Regions from separate parts of the Mycoplana sp. MJR14 genome, predicted to be linked through region 1. Evidence: predicted binding sites of a transcription regulator. Region 1 holds the regulator's gene; each other region holds the start of a gene.
What was found. The regulator PhoB, encoded in region 1, activates phosphate uptake and scavenging genes when phosphate is short. The targets are predictions, from matches to a motif close to TGTCATNNANCTGTCAT.
Positions count from the first base shown of each region.

Region 1 (6,035 bases):
ACATCGGCTTCGTCGCCATGCTCGTCGCCGTCCCGGTCGGCCTGTTCGCGGCCATCTACATGGCCGAGTATGCCAGCCCGCGCATGCGCTCGACTGCAAAGCCGCTGCTCGAGGTTCTGGCCGGCATTCCGACGATCGTCTACGGCTTCTTCGCGCTCGTCACCGTCGGCCCGTTCCTGCGCGATATCTCCGCCCAGTTGAGCGGGCTGGTCACCGGAGACTACACGAGCTTCATCCAGGCGCAGAGCGTCATCACCGCCGGCATCGTCATGGGCATCATGCTGATCCCCTACGTCTCGTCGCTCTCCGACGACATCATCACCGCGGTGCCGCGGGCGCTGCGTGACGGCTCGCTCGGCCTCGGCGCGACCCGCTCGGAAACGATCAAGCGCGTCATCCTGCCCGCCGCCTTGCCCGGCATCGTCGGCGCGCTGCTGATGACGGCCTCGCGCGCGATCGGCGAGACGATGATCGTCGTGCTCGCCGCCGGCGTCGCCGCCCGCATGCAGCTCAACCCGTTCGAGCCGATGACGACGGTGACGGTCAAGATCGTCAACCAGCTCACCGGCGACCTCGAGTTCACCTCGCCGCAGACGCTGGTGGCCTTCGCGCTCGGCATCACGCTGTTCTGCATCACGCTGGCGCTCAACATCTACGCGCTCTACATCGTTCGCAAGTACCGGGAGCAGTACGAATGACCGACATCGCTCAGCAGGCTTCCGGCCAGATCATCGCCAAGGCGCCGGCGCGCCGCGACATCGGCATCCGTCGCCGCTATGCCGCCGAACGCCGCTTCCGCCTCTACGGCGTCGCAGCGATCACCTTCGGCCTGGTCTTCCTGTTCCTGCTTCTGTGGTCGGTGCTCAGCAAGGGCTATACCGCCTTCCAGCAGACGGAGCTCACCCTGCCGATCACCTTCTCGCAGGAGATCATCGACCCGAACAACAAGCGCGAGACCGATCCGCAGGTGCTGCAGACGGCCAACTATCCGGTGCTCGTCCGCAATGCCCTGGCCGAGAAGCTCGGTGTCGCCTCGAGCAACCGGGCGGCGCTGCGCCAGGTGTCGGGACTGTTCTCCGACAGCGCCCGCGTCGAACTGCGCGACATGGTGATGTCCGATCCCTCGATCATCGGCAAGACCCTGCCCGTGACCGTGCTGGCCAGCGCCAACATCGACAGTGCCTTCAAGGGCCAGTTCGACATGACCGTCGACGAGGCCAGCCGGAAGGTCTCCGACCAGCAGGTTGCCTGGATGGACCAGCTTGCAAAGGAGGGTGTGCTTGCCAAGGGCTTCAACACCGGCCTGTTCGTCAACGGCAATTCGAGCCGCCCGGAAGCTGCCGGTCTCGGCGTCGCGCTGATCGGCTCGCTCTACCTGATGGGCATCGTGCTGGTGCTGTCGCTGCCGATCGGCGTCGCGGCCTCCATCTATCTCGAGGAGTTCGCGCCGAAGAACCGGCTGACGGACCTGATCGAGGTGAACATCAACAACCTCGCCGCCGTTCCCTCGATCGTCTACGGTCTGCTCGGCCTCGCCGTCTTCATCAACTTCGCCGGCCTGCCGCGCTCGGCGCCGCTGGTGGGCGGGCTGGTGCTGACGCTAATGACGCTGCCGACGATCATCATCGCCACGCGCGCCGCACTCCGCGCCGTGCCGCCGTCGATCCGTGCGGCCGCACTTGGCCTCGGCGCCTCGAAAATGCAGACGACCTTCCACCACGTGCTGCCGCTCGCCATGCCGGGCATCCTGACGGGCACGATCATCGGCCTGGCGCACGCGCTCGGCGAGACGGCGCCGCTGCTTCTGATCGGCATGGTCGCCTTCGTCGCCAACGTGCCCGCGACGCCCCTCGATCCGTCGACCGCGCTGCCGGTGCAGATCTACATGTGGGCGAACGAGGCCGAGCGCGCCTTCGTGGAACGCACCTCCGGAGCGATCATCGTCCTGCTCGCTTTTCTCGTCATCATGAACCTCGGCGCCATTTTGCTGCGGCGCCGTTTCGAACGCCGCTGGTAATGGGGTAGAGAAGATGAACATCATGACCGAAGCCGCGACCGAAGAGCTCCTGGATAAGAAGATGAATGCTGTGCCCCTGAAGATGGTCGGCAAGGACGTTTCCGTCTACTACGGCGACAAGCGCGCCCTGTACGACGTGAACCTCAATGTCCGCGAGAACACCGTCACCGCCCTGATCGGCCCGTCCGGCTGCGGCAAGTCGACGTTCCTGCGCACGCTGAACCGCATGAACGACACGATCGACGGCTGCCGGGTCACCGGCACGATCACGCTCGACGGCGACGACATCTACGATTCCTCGATCGACGTGGTCGAGCTGCGCGCCCGCGTCGGCATGGTGTTCCAGAAGCCGAACCCGTTCCCGAAGTCGATCTACGAGAACGTCGCCTACGGCCCGCGGATCCACGGGCTGGCGAAGTCCAAGGCGGACCTCGACCAGGTCGTCGAGCAGAGCCTGCAGAAGGCCGGTCTCTGGAACGAGGTCAAGGATCGCCTGCACGAGGGCGGCACCGGCCTCTCCGGCGGCCAGCAGCAGCGCCTGTGCATCGCGCGCGCCGTCGCCGTCAGCCCCGAGGTGATCCTGATGGACGAGCCCTGCTCGGCGCTCGACCCGATCGCGACCGCCAGGGTCGAGGAACTGATCCACGAACTGCGGACGAACTTCACCATCGTCATCGTGACGCACTCGATGCAGCAGGCTGCCCGCGTCTCCCAGCGCACCGCCATGTTCCACCTCGGCAATCTCGTCGAGGAGAACGACACCGACAAGATGTTCACCAATCCCGACGACCAGCGTACGCAGGACTACATCATGGGCCGCTTCGGCTGAGGCCCGCCGATATCTGCGGATGCCATCCAGCGCCTGCGCCAGTTGAGGAACAAGAGACATGTCATCGACCCATATCGTTTCGATCTACGATGAAGAACTGAAGTACCTGACCCGCCGGATCTCCGAGATGGGCGGGACCGCCGAGCAGATGGTGGGCGACAGCGTGCGCGCGCTGGTCAACACCGATGTGGCGCTGGCCCAGAAGGTGATCTCCGAGGACGTCATCCTCGACACCGCCGAGCGGCAGATCAACGAGAAGGCGATCGTCACCATCGCCAAGCGCCAGCCGATGGCGGCGGACCTGCGCGAGATCATGGGCGCGATCCGCATCGCCGCCGACCTCGAACGCGTCGGCGACCTCGGCAAGAACACCGCCAAGCGGGTGATCGCCGTGCAGGGCTCCAGCATCCCGCGCAACCTCGCCCGCGGCCTCGAGCACCTGGCCGAACTGGCGCTGATGCAGCTGAAGGAAGTTCTCGACGTCTATGCCTCGCGCAACATCGAGAAGGCCAAGGAGATCCGCGAGCGCGACGACGAGATCGATGCGATCTACACCTCGCTCTTCCGCGAACTCCTGACCTACATGATGGAGGATCCGCGCAACATCACGCCCTGCACGCACCTGCTCTTCTGCGCCAAGAACATCGAGCGGATCGGCGACCACGCGACCAACATCGCCGAGACGATCTTCTACATGGCGACCGGTTCGCAGCCCGAGGGCGAGCGTCCGAAGGACGACCACACCACCTCGGTGGGTGCCGTCGAGGAATGACGAGAGCCGAAACGCACTAACCAACGCGGTGTCGCAGGATCGTCCGGGACGACTGACGATGCTGTGCGCGGATCAGGAGCAAAGAAGGAATGGTTCCCAAGATTACCGTGGTCGAGGACGAGGAGGCGCTCAGCGTCCTCCTGCGCTACAACCTTGAGGCCGAGGGTTTCGAGGTGGACACGATCCTGCGGGGCGACGAGGCGGAGATCCGCCTGCAGGAGCGCCAGCCCGATCTCTTGATCCTCGACTGGATGCTGCCCGGCGTCTCCGGCATCGAGCTGTGCCGGCGCCTGCGCCAGCGCTCCGAGACCGAGCGCCTGCCGATCATCATGCTGACGGCGCGCGGCGAGGAAAGCGAGCGCGTCCGCGGTCTCGCCACCGGCGCCGACGACTATGTGGTGAAACCCTTCTCGACGCCGGAGCTGATGGCACGGGTCAAGGCGATGCTGCGCCGGGCCCGCCCCGAGGTGGTCTCGACGCTTTTGAAATGCGGCGACATCGAGCTGGACCGCGAGACCCATCGCGTCCACCGCCGTTCGCGCGAGGTGCGGCTGGGGCCGACGGAATTCCGCCTGCTGGAGTTCCTGATGTCCTCCCCCGGGCGCGTCTTCTCGCGCTCGCAGCTCTTGGACGGCGTCTGGGGCCACGACATCTATGTCGACGAGCGCACCGTCGACGTCCATGTCGGCCGCCTGCGCAAGGCGCTGAACTTCTCCAACATGAGCGACGTCATCCGCACCGTACGCGGCGCGGGCTATTCTCTGGAAGCCTGAGACAGGCCGGACACCGATACCGAAACGAAAAACGGGCCCCGTCGGGGCCCGTTTTTCTTGGATGCGTCATTGTCGCCGCACGGCGCCTCAGCGCGCGCGCCGGCGTTCCGCCGAGGGCTGGTAGGCCAGGCGCTGGTGGTAGGTGCAGTAGGGCGAGTTGTCGGGCGATTCGTTGCCGCAGAAGTGGAAATCGTCCTTCAGCGGGTCGCCGTTCGGCCACTTGCAGGTGCGCTCGGTCAGCTGCGTCAGCTCCAGCCGGCGCGACATCGGCACGACGACGTTGGCGACGATCCGCGTGACCGGCTCTTCGTCATACTCGAACGCGACCTCTTCCTTGGCGACGACGGCGCCGACCGGGCGGGCGACGGTGCGGGTCGCAACGCGGGGGGCGAAGTTCGTCGGGCGCGGGGCGGTGGCCGGGCGCTTGGCGCGGGCCGCGGTCGGGGTCCCGCCGGCCTTGGCCCGGCCGGGCAGGGCGAGACGGTGGACCTTGCCGATGACCGCATTGCGGCTGACGCCGCCGAGCTGTGCCGCGATCTGGCTGGCGCTCAGTCCTTCGGACCAAAGCTTTTTCAGCTTCTCGACCCTCTCGTCCGTCCAGTTCATCTCCGTCGTCTCCTCGTTTCAGCGTTCGTTGCCGAGAATCCATCGGCGCTGCCCGGATTTCTCCGCAGCACGAAATGCTCTGATACTGTTGGTGACTAGTTCCGCCGCATGCAGTCTAGCAATTGAGTTTTAACCTACCGACAGGGGGACTCTGTGACAAGAGTCGCCGGAATCCGCCCGAATCGATTTTCCGGTTTTCCCCAACTTGCTCGCCGGGTGTGACTCACTTGCGACACTTCCCTGAGCGATCGGAATCCTCACGTAACGGCATATTAAGGCGGATTTCATCGCCCCGCCGTTTGTTGACATTAATCCTTGAAATGCCGATAGTGCGGCCGCCGCCATAGGGCGGCATTTTCGATTTTTCCTGACGGGAAAGATCCGGGATCCATTTCCGCATCCGCTGCGAAGGAGATACGCGCCATGGCTGATGCCACGCCGCTCTACGAGACCTATCTGCGCGCGCCGCTGCGTTTCGAGCGCGGCGAGGGCGTCTGGCTGATCGCCGAGGACGGGTCGCGCTATCTCGATTTCGCAGCCGGCGTCGCGGTCAATTCGCTGGGCCATGCCCATCCGCATCTCGTGGAAAGCCTGAAGGCCCAGGCCGACAAGGTCTGGCACCTGTCGAACCTCTACGAGGTTCCCGGCCAGGAATCGCTCGGCCGGCGTCTGGCCGCCGCCACCTTCGCCGACAAGGTGTTCTTCACCAATTCCGGCGCCGAGGCGCTGGAATGCGCGATCAAGACGGCGCGGCGCTACCAGTATGCCAAGGGCTATCCCGGCAAGTTCCACGTCATCACCTTCGAGGGCGCGTTCCACGGCCGCACGCTGGCCACGATCGCAGCCGGCGGCCAGGAGAAGTACCTGGAGGGCTTCGGCCCGAAGGCGCCGGGCTTCTACCAGGTGCCCTTCGGCGACATCGCTGCCGTCAAGGCGGCGATCACCGAGGAGACGGCGGCGATCCTGATCGAGCCCGTGCAGGGCGAGGGCGGCATCCGCGTCGTCTCCAACGAGTTCCTGCGCGAATTGCGCGCGCTC
Region 1 covers NZ_JARGEO010000001.1:681,182-687,216, reverse strand. Annotated here, with positions in the region: gene pstC (phosphate ABC transporter permease subunit PstC) at 1-698, shown strand, start outside; gene pstA (phosphate ABC transporter permease PstA) at 695-2,017, shown strand; gene pstB (phosphate ABC transporter ATP-binding protein PstB) at 2,031-2,846, shown strand; gene phoU (phosphate signaling complex protein PhoU) at 2,905-3,618, shown strand; gene phoB (phosphate regulon transcriptional regulator PhoB) at 3,708-4,391, shown strand; gene P0086_RS03365 (GcrA family cell cycle regulator) at 4,479-4,997, opposite strand; gene P0086_RS03360 (aspartate aminotransferase family protein) at 5,421-6,035, shown strand, end outside.

Region 2 (6,035 bases), on a different contig from region 1:
CATATCCGTCCCTCCCGCCAGAATCGGCCGTGGGCATCAATCTGCAATCTGCGTTACAACTATCTCACGAATGAAAATGGCAGGCAATTGCGTCTCCGGAGGGGCTGCCGCCCGGCCGGGTCCGGCCGGATTTCGCTTACGGCATCGCGTGTTGCTTCAGATAGGCGAGCAGGTTGGTGATGTCGCCTTCGTCCTTCAAACCGGGAAAGACCATCTTGGTGCCCTTCACCTTCGCCCTCGGATTGTGCAGGTAGTCGCGCAGCGAGGCATCGTCCCAGACGAGGCCGGCCTTGCCCGCCTCCACCATCGCGTTCGAGTACTTGAAGTCGGGATGCGTGCCGGCGGCCCGCCCGAAGATGCCGTGCAGCGACGGGCCGACCTTGTTCGTGTCGGTGTCGACGACATGACAGACCGCGCACTTCTTGAAGACCGTCTCGCCCGCCGAGGCATCGCCTTCCTGGGCGTGGGCGGCCGTGAGACAGGTGACAGAAAGAAAGACGAGAGAATAAACCGTCGTTCGCATGCAAGCCTCTCCTCCAGGCAAGGGTGCCGGAGAGCGCTGTCGCCGATGACCTGAACCCACCGTCGCCGGCAGCCCTCCGTCGCACCCGTCCGTGTTCACAGAGAGGTGCGATCGCCTGATCAGGTATGGCTCGAATGGAAGAAGTCAATCAACGGCACGGGAGGGACGCCGACGCCATGGGCCTCTAACGGAAGATGAAGCCGATCTTCTTCAGTTCCTTCTCGCCGAAATCCTCCATCCCCTCGGCGATGTCGACCCCGCCGGCGGCACGGAAGAAGCGCTCGGCCATCTCGCTTTCCTCCAGGCACCAGACCACCATTCCCTCGCAGCCGAGCGACTTCAGAAGCCGCTTGCTTTCGCCGAACAGCATCCGGCCGAGCCCGAGGCCCTGGTATTCCGGCCGAAGGTAGATCTCGTAGATCTCGCCGTCCTGCGGCAGGGCGCGCGCCCGGTTCAGGCCGAGCGTGGCATAGCCGGCAATCACGCCGGCGACATCGAGCACGAGCAGCGTCGCCGGCCCGCGGGTCGCCTTGCGCCACCACGCCGCGTCGCGCCGCTGGACCATCTGCATCAGCGGCTTGTGCGGAATGATGCCCGCATAGGCATGCAGCCAGGACGCCCGATGGGCCTCAGAGATGGCCGCTGCGTCCTGCGGCTCGGCACGCCGCACATCGATCGATAGTGTTTTCATCGAAATGACTCTAAACCCGCACCGACTCCGCGAGAATCCCGGCCCCTTCCGGAGATCTCCTTGCCCACAGGCAAGTTGGCTCGCGGCGTCCAGGAAAGTTAACGCTTTTTTAAGAAACGCCACAAGCCGTATTAGGGCGGCACACACATGAAAAAGGCCCCGGCATTTCTGCCGGAGCCTCGATCGATTTGGGGATGATTTTACGCCTTCGGGGCGAATCAGGCAGCGCCCGCCGTACGCTGCTTCTCGAAACGCTTGCGGTCGTTCGGGTCGAGATAGAGCTTGCGCAGCCGGATCGACTTCGGCGTCACCTCGACGAGTTCGTCGTCCTGGATCCACGACAGCGCGCGTTCCAGCGTGAACTTGATCGGCGGCGTGAGCTTGACGGCCTCGTCCTTGCCGGCGGCGCGGATGTTGGTCAGCTTCTTGCCCTTCAGCACGTTCACGTCGAGGTCGTTGTCGCGCGAATGGATGCCGATGATCATGCCCTCATAGACCTTCTCGCCGGCGTCGATGATCATCGGGCCGCGGTCTTCGAGGTTGAACAGCGCGTAGGCGACGGCCTCGCCGGATTCGTTGGCGAGCAGGACGCCGTTGACCCGGCCGCCGATCTCGCCCTTGTAGGTCTGGTACTCGTGGAACAGGCGGTTCATCACCGCGGTGCCGCGGGTATCGGTCAGGAGCTCCGACTGGTAGCCGATCAGGCCGCGGGTCGGCGCGTAGAAACGCAGGCGGACGCGGTTGCCGCCCGACGGACGCAGCTCGACCATCTCGGCCTTGCGCTCCGACATCTTCTGCACGACGACGCCGGAATGCTCCTCGTCGACGTCGATCACGACTTCCTCGACCGGCTCCATCGTCTCGCCGGTGGCCTCGTCCTTGTGCATGACGACGCGCGGACGGGAGACGGCGAGTTCGAAGCCCTCGCGGCGCATGTTCTCGATCAGGACGGCGAGCTGCAGTTCGCCACGGCCGGAGACGAAGAACGAATCCTTGTCGGCGCTTTCCTCGATCTTCAGCGCGACGTTGCCTTCCGCTTCCTTGAACAGGCGGTCGCGGATGACGCGGCTCGTGACCTTGTCGCCCTCGGTGCCGGCGAGCGGGCTGTCGTTGACGATGAAGGACATGGTGACGGTCGGCGGATCGATCGGCTGCGCCTTCATGGCGTCCGTGACCGCCGGGTCGCAGAACGTGTCGGCGACGGTGCCCTTGGAAAGGCCGGCGATCGCGACGATGTCGCCCGCCTGCGCTTCCTCGATCGGCTGGCGCTCGATGCCGCGGAAGGCGAGGATCTTCGAGATGCGGCCGTTTTCGATCAGCCTGCCGTCCTGGCCGAGAACCTTGACGGCCTGGTTCGGCTTGATCGAGCCCGAGGCGATGCGGCCGGTGATGATGCGGCCGAGGAAGTTGTTGGCCTCCAGGATCGTGCCGATCATCTTGAACGGACCTTCCTCCACCGTCGGCGCCGGAACGTGCTTGACGACGAGGTCGAGCAGCGGCGCGAGACCGTCTTCCACCGGGCCGGCCGGGTCGTAGTTCATCCAGCCGGAGCGGCCCGAACCGTAGAGGATCGGGAAGTCGAGCTGTTCGTCGGTGGCGTCGAGGTTGGCGAACAGGTCGAAGACCTCGTTGACGACTTCGTCGGCGCGCGCGTCCGGACGGTCGATCTTGTTGATCGCCACGATCGGGCGAAGGCCGACCTTCAGCGCCTTGCCGACGACGAACTTGGTCTGCGGCATCGGGCCTTCGGCCGCGTCGACGAGCACGATCGCGCCGTCCACCATCGACAGGATGCGTTCGACTTCACCGCCGAAGTCGGCGTGGCCGGGCGTGTCGACGATGTTGATGCGGGTGTCCTTCCACTCGATCGACGTGGCCTTCGCCAGGATGGTGATGCCGCGCTCCTTTTCGATGTCGTTGCTGTCCATCACGCGTTCCATCACGCGCTGGTTTTCGCGGAACGAGCCCGACTGCTTCAGGAGTTCGTCGACGAGGGTCGTCTTTCCATGGTCGACGTGCGCGATGATCGCGATATTGCGAAGGTTCATGTTCAGATCTCTGAGGTTTGGGGCGCGCACGAACAAGGAGGCGCCACGTGCATTTGGCGCGCTCCATACATGGTTTTCCGCAATTGCGAAAGAGGCAGGCGGAAACTCTGTCCGGCGGGGCTCAAGCGGTCACGACCGGATCGAGCGTGACGTTCCAGAGCTCCCGGTCCTCCCGATCCATCAGCCGCACGGTCATCTGCCGGCTCGAGCCGTCGATGTCGACGAGGCCGAAGAACTGCAGGCCGGCCGAAGGCGGCAGGTTGCTGTCGGCCCCGCCCCCGGACGCCTTCATGAAACGCACCTCCGGCCCGAACGTCCTGTCGAGCGGATGCGGGCCGTAGGTGCCGGAATGCAGCGGCCCGGAGACGAACTCCCAGAAGGGCTCGAACTCCTTGAACCGCGCCCGGGCGGGATCGTAGTGATGGGCGGCCGTATAGTGGATGTCGGCGGTCAGCCAGACGACGTTGCGGATGGCGTTGTCGCGCATGAAGGTCAGGAGGTCGGCGATCTCGCCCTCGCGCGCTGCCGGCGGTCCGTTCAGACCGTCCGCCACGCCCTCGTAGCCGAGCTTGCGCCCGTAGTCGTCCCAGATGACGACGCCCAGCGGCATGTCGCAGGCGATCACCTTCCAGGTGGCATTCGAGGCGAGCAGCTCGCGGCGCAGCCAGTCGGCCTGCCTCCAGCCGAACAGGCCGTTGTCGGTGCTGCCGCGGTTGGCGGTGCGGTAGGAGCGCAGGTCGACGAAGAAGACGTCCAGCAGCGGCCCGTAGGCGATCTTGCGGAAGATGCGGCCCGGCTCCGTCGGCCGGTAGCGGATCGGCGTCATCTCCTGGAAGGCGCGCATCGCACGGCCGGCATAGACGCCGATGTCCTTCTCCGGATAGCGCGGATCGTCCCTGAGGTCGGTCGAGGCCGACCAGTTGTTCAGCACCTCGTGGTCGTCCCACTGGAAGAACGTCGGGCATTGCGCGTTGAAGGCCAGGAGATGCCGGTCGAGCATGTTGTACTTCCACTGCCCGCGATATTCCGAAAGCGTCCGCGCCACCTCGCGCTTCTCGTCGCTGACGATCCGGTTCTTCCAGATCGTGCCGTCGCGAAGGCGGATCTCGTCGGGAATCGGATTGTCGGCATAGATCGTGTCGCCGGAATGGATGAAGAAGTCCGGCTCGTGCAGGCGCATGGTCGAATAGGTCTTCATGCCGATATCGTCTATGCCCCAGCCCTGCCCGGCGGTATCGCCGGACCAGACGAAGCGGACCGAGCGCCGCCGCAGCGGCGCGGTCCGGAAGCGACCGACGATCGGCTCGGAGACCAGGTGCTGGGAAGCGGCGTCCGTCGCCGTCAGCCGGTAGAAGACGTCCTGGTCCGGCAGGAGTTCGGTCAGGAGGTGCTTGGCGGCGAAGTCCGTCTCGTGCCCCGCCTTCAGCACCGGCCCGCGCACGGCGTTGGTGAAGCTCTCGGTGGTGGAGTACTCGACCGCAATCTCCGCCGGCCGATCGGTTCGCGCCCAGATCATGCCCGACGAGGTGTCGACATCGCCCGACTGGACGCCGTGCGTGAAGACCGGACTGCCGTGCCGCCGCGCGTAGTGAGGGACGGCCAGCGCCGAGGAGGCGGCAAGGCCGGCGGCCCCCGCCGTCAGCAGAAAGGAGCGCCGTGTCAGGAGGTCGGCCGCCGTCGCCATGGATCCCTCGTAAAAACCGCGCGAATCGCTGCCCGATCCGCGCGGCCGACCATCGGGCGGTCACGTGTCAGCGGCGTTACGGATCGATGACGCCGGCGATACAGTTCGGTGACGGAAGGATGACGCCCTGCCCCTCCCCCTCGAGGGGGAGGAGCGCGCAGCCGCGACCGCCCGGGCGGCCAGGATCAGGCCGCCAGGCCTTTCTTTTCCAGCATGGCGTCGATCGACGGCAGCTTGCCGCGGAACGCCTTGTAGGCATCCTCGGGGTCGATGGCGCCGCCGACGGCGTAGATATTGGCCTTCAGTTTCCCCGCCATGCCGGGATCGAAGGCATTGCCCGTCTCGGTGAAGGCGGCGAAGGCATCGGCGTCCAGAACCTCCGACCACATGTAGGAATAGTAGCCGGCCGAATAGCCGTCGCCCGAGAAGACATGCTGGAAGTGCGGCGTCGCATGACGCATGACGATCGAGGCGGGCATGCGGATGTCGTCCAGCACTTCGCGCTGCAGCCTCATCGGATCCTCCACGGCACCGCGCGTGTGAAAGGCCATGTCGACCAAAGCGGATGAGGTGAACTCCACGGTGGCAAAGCCGGCGTTGAAGGTGCGCGCCGCCAGCACCTTGTCCAGGAGCGCCTGCGGCATCGGCTCGCCGGTCTCGTAGTGCACGGCATAGGTCTTCAGGATCTCCGGCACCGTCAGCCAGTGTTCGTAGAGCTGCGACGGCAGCTCGACGAAATCGCGCGCGACGCCCGTGCCGGAGACCGAGGGATAGGTGACATCCGACAGCATGCCGTGCAGCGCATGGCCGAATTCATGGAACAGCGTGCGCGCGTCGTCGAGCGACAGCAGCGCCGGCTTGCCTTCGGCGGGCTTGGCGAAGTTGCAGACGTTGTAGATGATCGGGATCTCGCCGACCGTGCCGTTCTTCAGCGGCAGCTTGTGCTGGCTCTGGTAGGAACTCATCCAGGCCCCGGAGCGCTTCGATGAGCGGGCGAAATAGTCGCCGAGGAACATGGCGACCAGCCCGTTGTCGCGGTCGCGGATCTCGAAGACCCGGACGTCGGGGTGATAGGTCGGCACGCCCGCA
Region 2 covers NZ_JARGEO010000004.1:360,067-366,101, reverse strand. Annotated here, with positions in the region: gene P0086_RS12290 (cytochrome c oxidase subunit II) at 1-3, opposite strand, end outside; gene P0086_RS12285 (cytochrome c family protein) at 137-523, opposite strand; gene P0086_RS12280 (GNAT family N-acetyltransferase) at 708-1,214, opposite strand; gene typA (translational GTPase TypA) at 1,433-3,262, opposite strand; gene P0086_RS12270 (alkaline phosphatase D family protein) at 3,384-4,946, opposite strand; gene P0086_RS12265 (M3 family metallopeptidase) at 5,132-6,035, opposite strand, start outside.
Region 2: P0086_RS12270 (alkaline phosphatase D family protein) is a predicted target of PhoB. The motif match lies at 5,055-5,071, and genes of this name have one in related genera.

Region 3 (6,035 bases), on a different contig from region 1:
CCCTGTCGCGCTCCGTGGTCTCCGAGTTCGAGAACTACGTAAAGCTCAACAAGAAGATTTCCCCGGAAGTCGTTGGCGCCGCAAGCCAGATCGAGGACTACTCGAAGCTGGCCGACACGGTTGCCTCGCACCTCTCCATCAAGATCGTCGAGAAGCAGGAGATGCTCGAGACGACCAGCGTCAAGCTGCGCCTGGAGAAGGCGCTCGGCTTCATGGAAGGCGAGATCTCGGTCCTGCAGGTCGAAAAGCGCATCCGCTCGCGCGTCAAGCGCCAGATGGAGAAGACCCAGCGCGAGTACTACCTCAACGAGCAGATGAAGGCGATCCAGAAGGAACTCGGCGACGGCGAGGACGGCCGCGACGAGATGGCCGAACTGGAAGAGAAGATCGCCAAGGCCAAGCTCTCCAAGGAGGCCCGCGAGAAGGCGGACGCCGAATTGAAGAAGCTGCGCCAGATGAGCCCGATGTCGGCGGAAGCCACCGTCGTGCGCAACTATCTCGACTGGCTGACCGGCATTCCGTGGAACAAGAAATCGAAGATCAAGACCGATCTGAACAACGCCGAGAAGATCCTCGACGAGGACCATTTCGGCCTGGACAAGGTCAAGGAGCGCATTGTCGAGTATCTCGCCGTACAGGCCCGCTCCACCAAGATCAAGGGCCCGATCCTGTGCCTCGTCGGTCCTCCCGGCGTCGGCAAGACCTCGCTCGCCAAGTCCATCGCGAAGGCCACGGGACGTGAATACGTCCGAATGGCGCTCGGCGGCGTGCGCGACGAGGCCGAGATCCGCGGTCACCGCCGCACCTATATCGGCTCGATGCCCGGCAAGGTCATCCAGTCGATGAAGAAGGCGAAGAAGTCCAACCCGCTCTTCCTGCTCGACGAGATCGACAAGATGGGCATGGATTTCCGCGGCGATCCGTCCTCGGCCCTGCTGGAGGTGCTCGATCCCGAACAGAACTCGACCTTCATGGACCATTACCTCGAGGTCGAATACGACCTGTCGAACGTGATGTTCGTGACGACGGCGAACACGCTGAACATTCCGGCGCCTTTGATGGACCGCATGGAAGTGATCCGCATCGCCGGCTACACCGAGGACGAGAAGCGGGAGATCGCCAAGCGCCACCTGCTGCCCAAGGCGATCCGCGACCACGCGCTGCAGGAGAAGGAATTCTCCGTCACCGACGGCGCGCTGATGGCGGTGATCCAGCAGTACACCCGCGAGGCCGGTGTCCGTAACTTCGAGCGCGAACTGATGAAGCTCGCCCGCAAGGCGGTCACCGAGATCATCAAGGGCAAGGCCGACAAGGTCGAGGTGACGGCGGACAACATCCATGACTTCCTGGGTGTGCCCCGCTTCCGCCACGGCGAGGCCGAGCGCGACGACCAGGTCGGCGTGGTCACCGGGCTTGCCTGGACCGAGGTCGGCGGCGAACTGCTGACGATCGAAGGCGTGAGCCTTCCCGGCGGCAAGGGCCGCATGACGGTCACGGGCAACCTGAAGGACGTCATGAAGGAATCGATCTCGGCGGCGGCATCCTATGTTCGCTCGCGCGCCATCGATTTCGGCATCGAGCCGCCGCGCTTCGACAAGACCGACATCCACGTGCACGTGCCGGAAGGCGCGACGCCGAAGGACGGTCCGTCGGCCGGCATCGCCATGGCGACCGCCATCGTCTCCATCATGACCGGCATCCCGGTCTCGAAGGACGTGGCGATGACCGGCGAGGTGACGCTGCGCGGCCGCGTGCTGCCGATCGGCGGCCTGAAGGAGAAGCTGCTCGCAGCCCTTCGCGGCGGCATCAAGAAGGTGCTGATCCCGGAAGAGAACGCCAAGGACCTGGCCGACATTCCGGACAACGTGAAGAACAACATGGAGATCATCCCGGTCTCGCGCATGGGCGAGGTGATCCAGCACGCGCTCGTGCGCAAGCCCGAGCCGATCGAATGGGACGCGGCGGCGGCCGAAACGAAGCCTGTCGCCGTCGAATCGACCGACGAGGCGGGTTCCGCGGTGGCCCATTGACGGCCGATCACTAGGAAGAAATTCTCCCCGTTGAGGGGAGTTTCGGGAGGCCGGCAGCGATGCCGGCCTCTTTTCTGTCGAAAAAGACTGTGAAAAGCCCGGAATCTCAGCATTTTCAGGCGAAATCCGGTTGCGGCGGAAGGGTCGATGCGTATTCTGCCCTCGACTTGTACATGAGTCGTTTCGAACCGTATGAAAGGGGTGGAAACATGAACAAGAACGAACTCGTCTCCGCAGTCGCTGAGAAGTCCGGCCTGTCGAAGACGGATGCGGCGTCGGCTGTCGATGCTGTATTCGAGACGATCCAGGGCGAGCTGAAGAGCGGTGGCGACGTCCGCCTCGTCGGTTTCGGCAATTTCTCCGTCTCGCGCCGCGAGGCATCGAAGGGCCGCAACCTTTCGACCGGCGCCGAGATCGACATTCCGGCTCGCAACGTGCCGAAGTTCTCGGCCGGCAAGGGCCTGAAGGACGCCGTCAACGGCTGATCGACCGCGATTGCTTCGGCATGTCTGCCGATAGAGGAAGGGCCCGGTTTCCGGGCCCTTTTTCGTTGCCCTGAACTGTCGTCAATCTGTCATCTGATCGTCATCGTGTTGTAACGGGCGGGGACCACAACCCCGGCATTCCTTGACGCACACTCCGGAGGATCAGATGAAATCCCGTTCCATCATTGCCGGCCTTGCAGCCGTTCTGGCTGCCTCGGTCGCGACCGCGGCGCAGGCCGAGCCGGTCTTCAATCGTATTGCTTCCTTTGCCGTTGCCGACAACCTGCCGGATGGCACCGACCCGAAGACGCCGACCTCCTCCGAGATCATCGCGGCGACCGAGGACGGCAATACGCTCGTCTATTCCGACAGCCCGCTGAAGGCGATCGGCTTCATCGACATCACCGACGCGAAGGCGCCGAAGGCGGGCGGCACCGTTTCCTTCGACGGCGAGCCGACCTCGGTCACCGTCGTCGGCGGCAAGGCGCTCGTCGCCGTCAACACCCGCGAGAGCTTCGTCAAGCCGTCTGGCCTGCTGGCGGTCGTCGACATTGCCACGAAGAAGATCGAGACCACCTGCGACCTCGGCGGCCAGCCGGATTCGATCGCGCTCAACAAGGACAAGACGATCGCCGCCATCGCGATCGAAAACGAGCGCGACGAAGAGGTGAACGACGGCGCGATCCCGCAGATGCCGGCCGGCGATCTCGTCATCGTCTCGCTCAAGGACGGCGCCCCGGACTGCGCCACCGTCAAGCATGTGGCGCTGACGGGTCTTGCCGAAATCGCCGGCGACGATCCGGAGCCGGAATTCGTTTCCTTCAACGGCAACGACGAGATCGCGCTGACGCTGCAGGAAAACAATCACATCGTCATCCTCGACGGCAAGACAGGCACGGTGAAGACGCATTTCTCCGCCGGCACGGTCGACCTCGAGAAGATCGACACCAAGAAAGACGGCGTCATCGCCTTCACCGGCAAGAAGGAAGGCCAGAAGCGCGAGCCCGACGCGGTGAAGTGGCTGGGCGAGGACCGGCTGGTCGTTGCCAACGAGGGCGACTGGGAAGGTGGCAGCCGCGGCTTCACCATCTTCGACAAGACCGGCAAAGTCGTCTACGAGAGCGGCCCGTCGTTCGAATACGCCATCGCCTCGATCGGCCACTATCCCGACAAGCGCAATTCCAAGGGCATCGAGCCGGAAGGCCTGGAGGCTGCGACCTTCGGCGAGGACAACCTCTTCTTCGTCCTCTCCGAGCGCGCCTCGATCGTCGGCGTCTACAAGGACACCGGTGCGGAGCCGGAGCTGCTGCAGCTTCTTCCCTCGGGCATCGGCCCCGAGGGCGCCGTCGCGATCCCGGCCCGCAACCTGCTGGTGACCGCAAACGAGACCGACCTCGGCGAGGACGGCCTGGCGCGCTCGCATGTCATGATCTACGAGCGGGCCGAAGGCACCGCTGCCTACCCGCAGATCAGGTCCGCCGACAAGGACGGCCTGCCGGTCGGCTTCGGCGCGCTCTCGGGCCTCGCCGCGGCCACGGACGAGCCCGGCAAGCTCTTTGCCGTCAGCGACTCGGTCTATGCCTCGGATCCGGCGATCTTCACCATCGACGCCACCCAGAAGCCGGCCCTGATCACCGAGAAGCTCCGCATCACCCGCGACGGCGCCCCGGCGCAGAAGCTCGACATCGAGGGCCTTGCCAATGACGGGGAGGGCGGCTTCTGGCTCGCTTCGGAAGGCAATACCGACAAGCTCTACGCCCATGCGCTGCTGCATGTGAACAAGAAGGGCGAGATCAAGCAGGAGATCGCGATTCCGGCCGAACTGCGCGCCGGCGAGATCCGCTACGGTTTCGAAGGCATCACCACCGTCGGCGAGGGTGACGACATGGTGCTGTGGATGGCCGTCCAGCGCGAGTGGAAGGACGACGAGAAGGGCTTCGTCAAGCTCGTCTCCTACAAGCCTTCGACCGAGGAATGGGGCGCCGTCCGCTATCCGCTGGAAAAGGCCGAGCAGGGCTGGGTCGGCCTGTCCGAGATCACCATCAACGGCGACTATGCCTACATCGTCGAGCGCGACAACCTGCTCGGCAAGGATGCCAAGCTGAAGAAGCTCTTCCGTGTGGCGCTGTCGGAACTGAAGCCGGCCAAGCTCGGCGAAACGCTGCCGACGGTGAAGAAGGAAGAGGTCCGTGACCTCATCCCCGACCTGAAGGCGCTCAACGGCTATGTCGTCGACAAGGTCGAGGGCTTCACCATCGACGCTGCCGGCAACGGCTATGTCGTGACCGACAACGACGGCGTGGACGACTCCTCCGGCGAGACGCTGTTCTTCAGCATCGGCCCCGTCAACGCGATGTGATCGACCGGGCATGAACGACGAGGGCCGGGAGCATTGCTCCCGGCCTTTTGCGTTTTTGACGCATTCGACGAGCCTCAAATACCAGAAACCGAGGCCGGGAGCGTCGCTTCCGGCCTTCTTGTTCCGTATCGGGCATTTCGAAAGGTTGGATCTTGGCGAGGCCGCGCTCCCGCGGGCATCAACCCGCCTGGCGGCTTGCGCCCTCTTCGGCCTCGTCCCGCGCCCGCTGCAGTTCCTGCGTCCGCGCGCTGAGGCATTCCAGGATCTGGGCGAGCTGCGTCTTCTGCTCTTCGTCCAGAACCTCGAAGATCGCCTTGACGATCTTGTGCTTGGGCTCCATCGCCGCATTCATGACCGTCAGTCCGGTCTCGGTGATCGACACGATCTTGGCGCGACGATCGTTGGGGTCCGGCTCGCGCACCACCAGCTTGTCGCGCTCCAGCCCGTCGATCGCTTCGGTGACCGTGCGCGGGGCGAAGCCGAGGGCGGCGGCAATGTCGGTCGAGCGCTGCGGTCCCTCGCAGGAAAGCAAGAACAGGAACTTGCTGCGCGCAAGCGACACGCCTTCATCCATCATGCATTCGTTCACCAGGCGGCTCACCTGGTGATAGATCTTGAACATGCCCTGGGCGATTTCGAGCGTATCAGTCATGAGGTCCAATATAGTTATATTGAGGTACCATGTCAAATGATCTGCCGGTTATATTTTTGTAACCTGCAACTTTTAGTGAACAATGGTCAATCGCATCCTGCTGGCGAACGGCATTCACTGGTGAATAAGCCGGCCATGGCCACCGAAGAGCATTGACCCGCCGGGGGCGGCGCGGAAAGGTCGGGCATGCCTTTCCGCTTCCTGCACACCGCCGATCTGCATCTGGATTCGCCGATCGCCTCGCTTGCCCTGCGCAACGGCGATCTGGCGGACCTCGTGCGCGGCGCCTCGCGGCGGATGTTCGAGCGCATCGTCGATCTCGCCATCGCCGAGGAGCTCGATGCGCTGCTGATCGCCGGCGATCTCTACGACGGCGGCCAGACCTCGATGGCGACGGCGCTGTTTCTCGCCGCCCAGATGCGCAGGCTGGAGGCTGTGGGCATCCGCGCCTTCATCATCCGCGGCAATCATGACGCCCAGTCGCAGATCACCCGCGAGCTGACCTTCCC
Region 3 covers NZ_JARGEO010000015.1:81,635-87,669, forward strand. Annotated here, with positions in the region: gene lon (endopeptidase La) at 1-2,030, shown strand, start outside; gene hupB (DNA-binding protein HupB) at 2,240-2,515, shown strand; gene P0086_RS23800 (esterase-like activity of phytase family protein) at 2,682-4,874, shown strand; gene P0086_RS23805 (MarR family transcriptional regulator) at 5,053-5,526, opposite strand; gene P0086_RS23810 (DNA repair exonuclease) at 5,713-6,035, shown strand, end outside.
Region 3: P0086_RS23800 (esterase-like activity of phytase family protein) is a predicted target of PhoB. The motif match lies at 2,603-2,619, and genes of this name have one in related genera.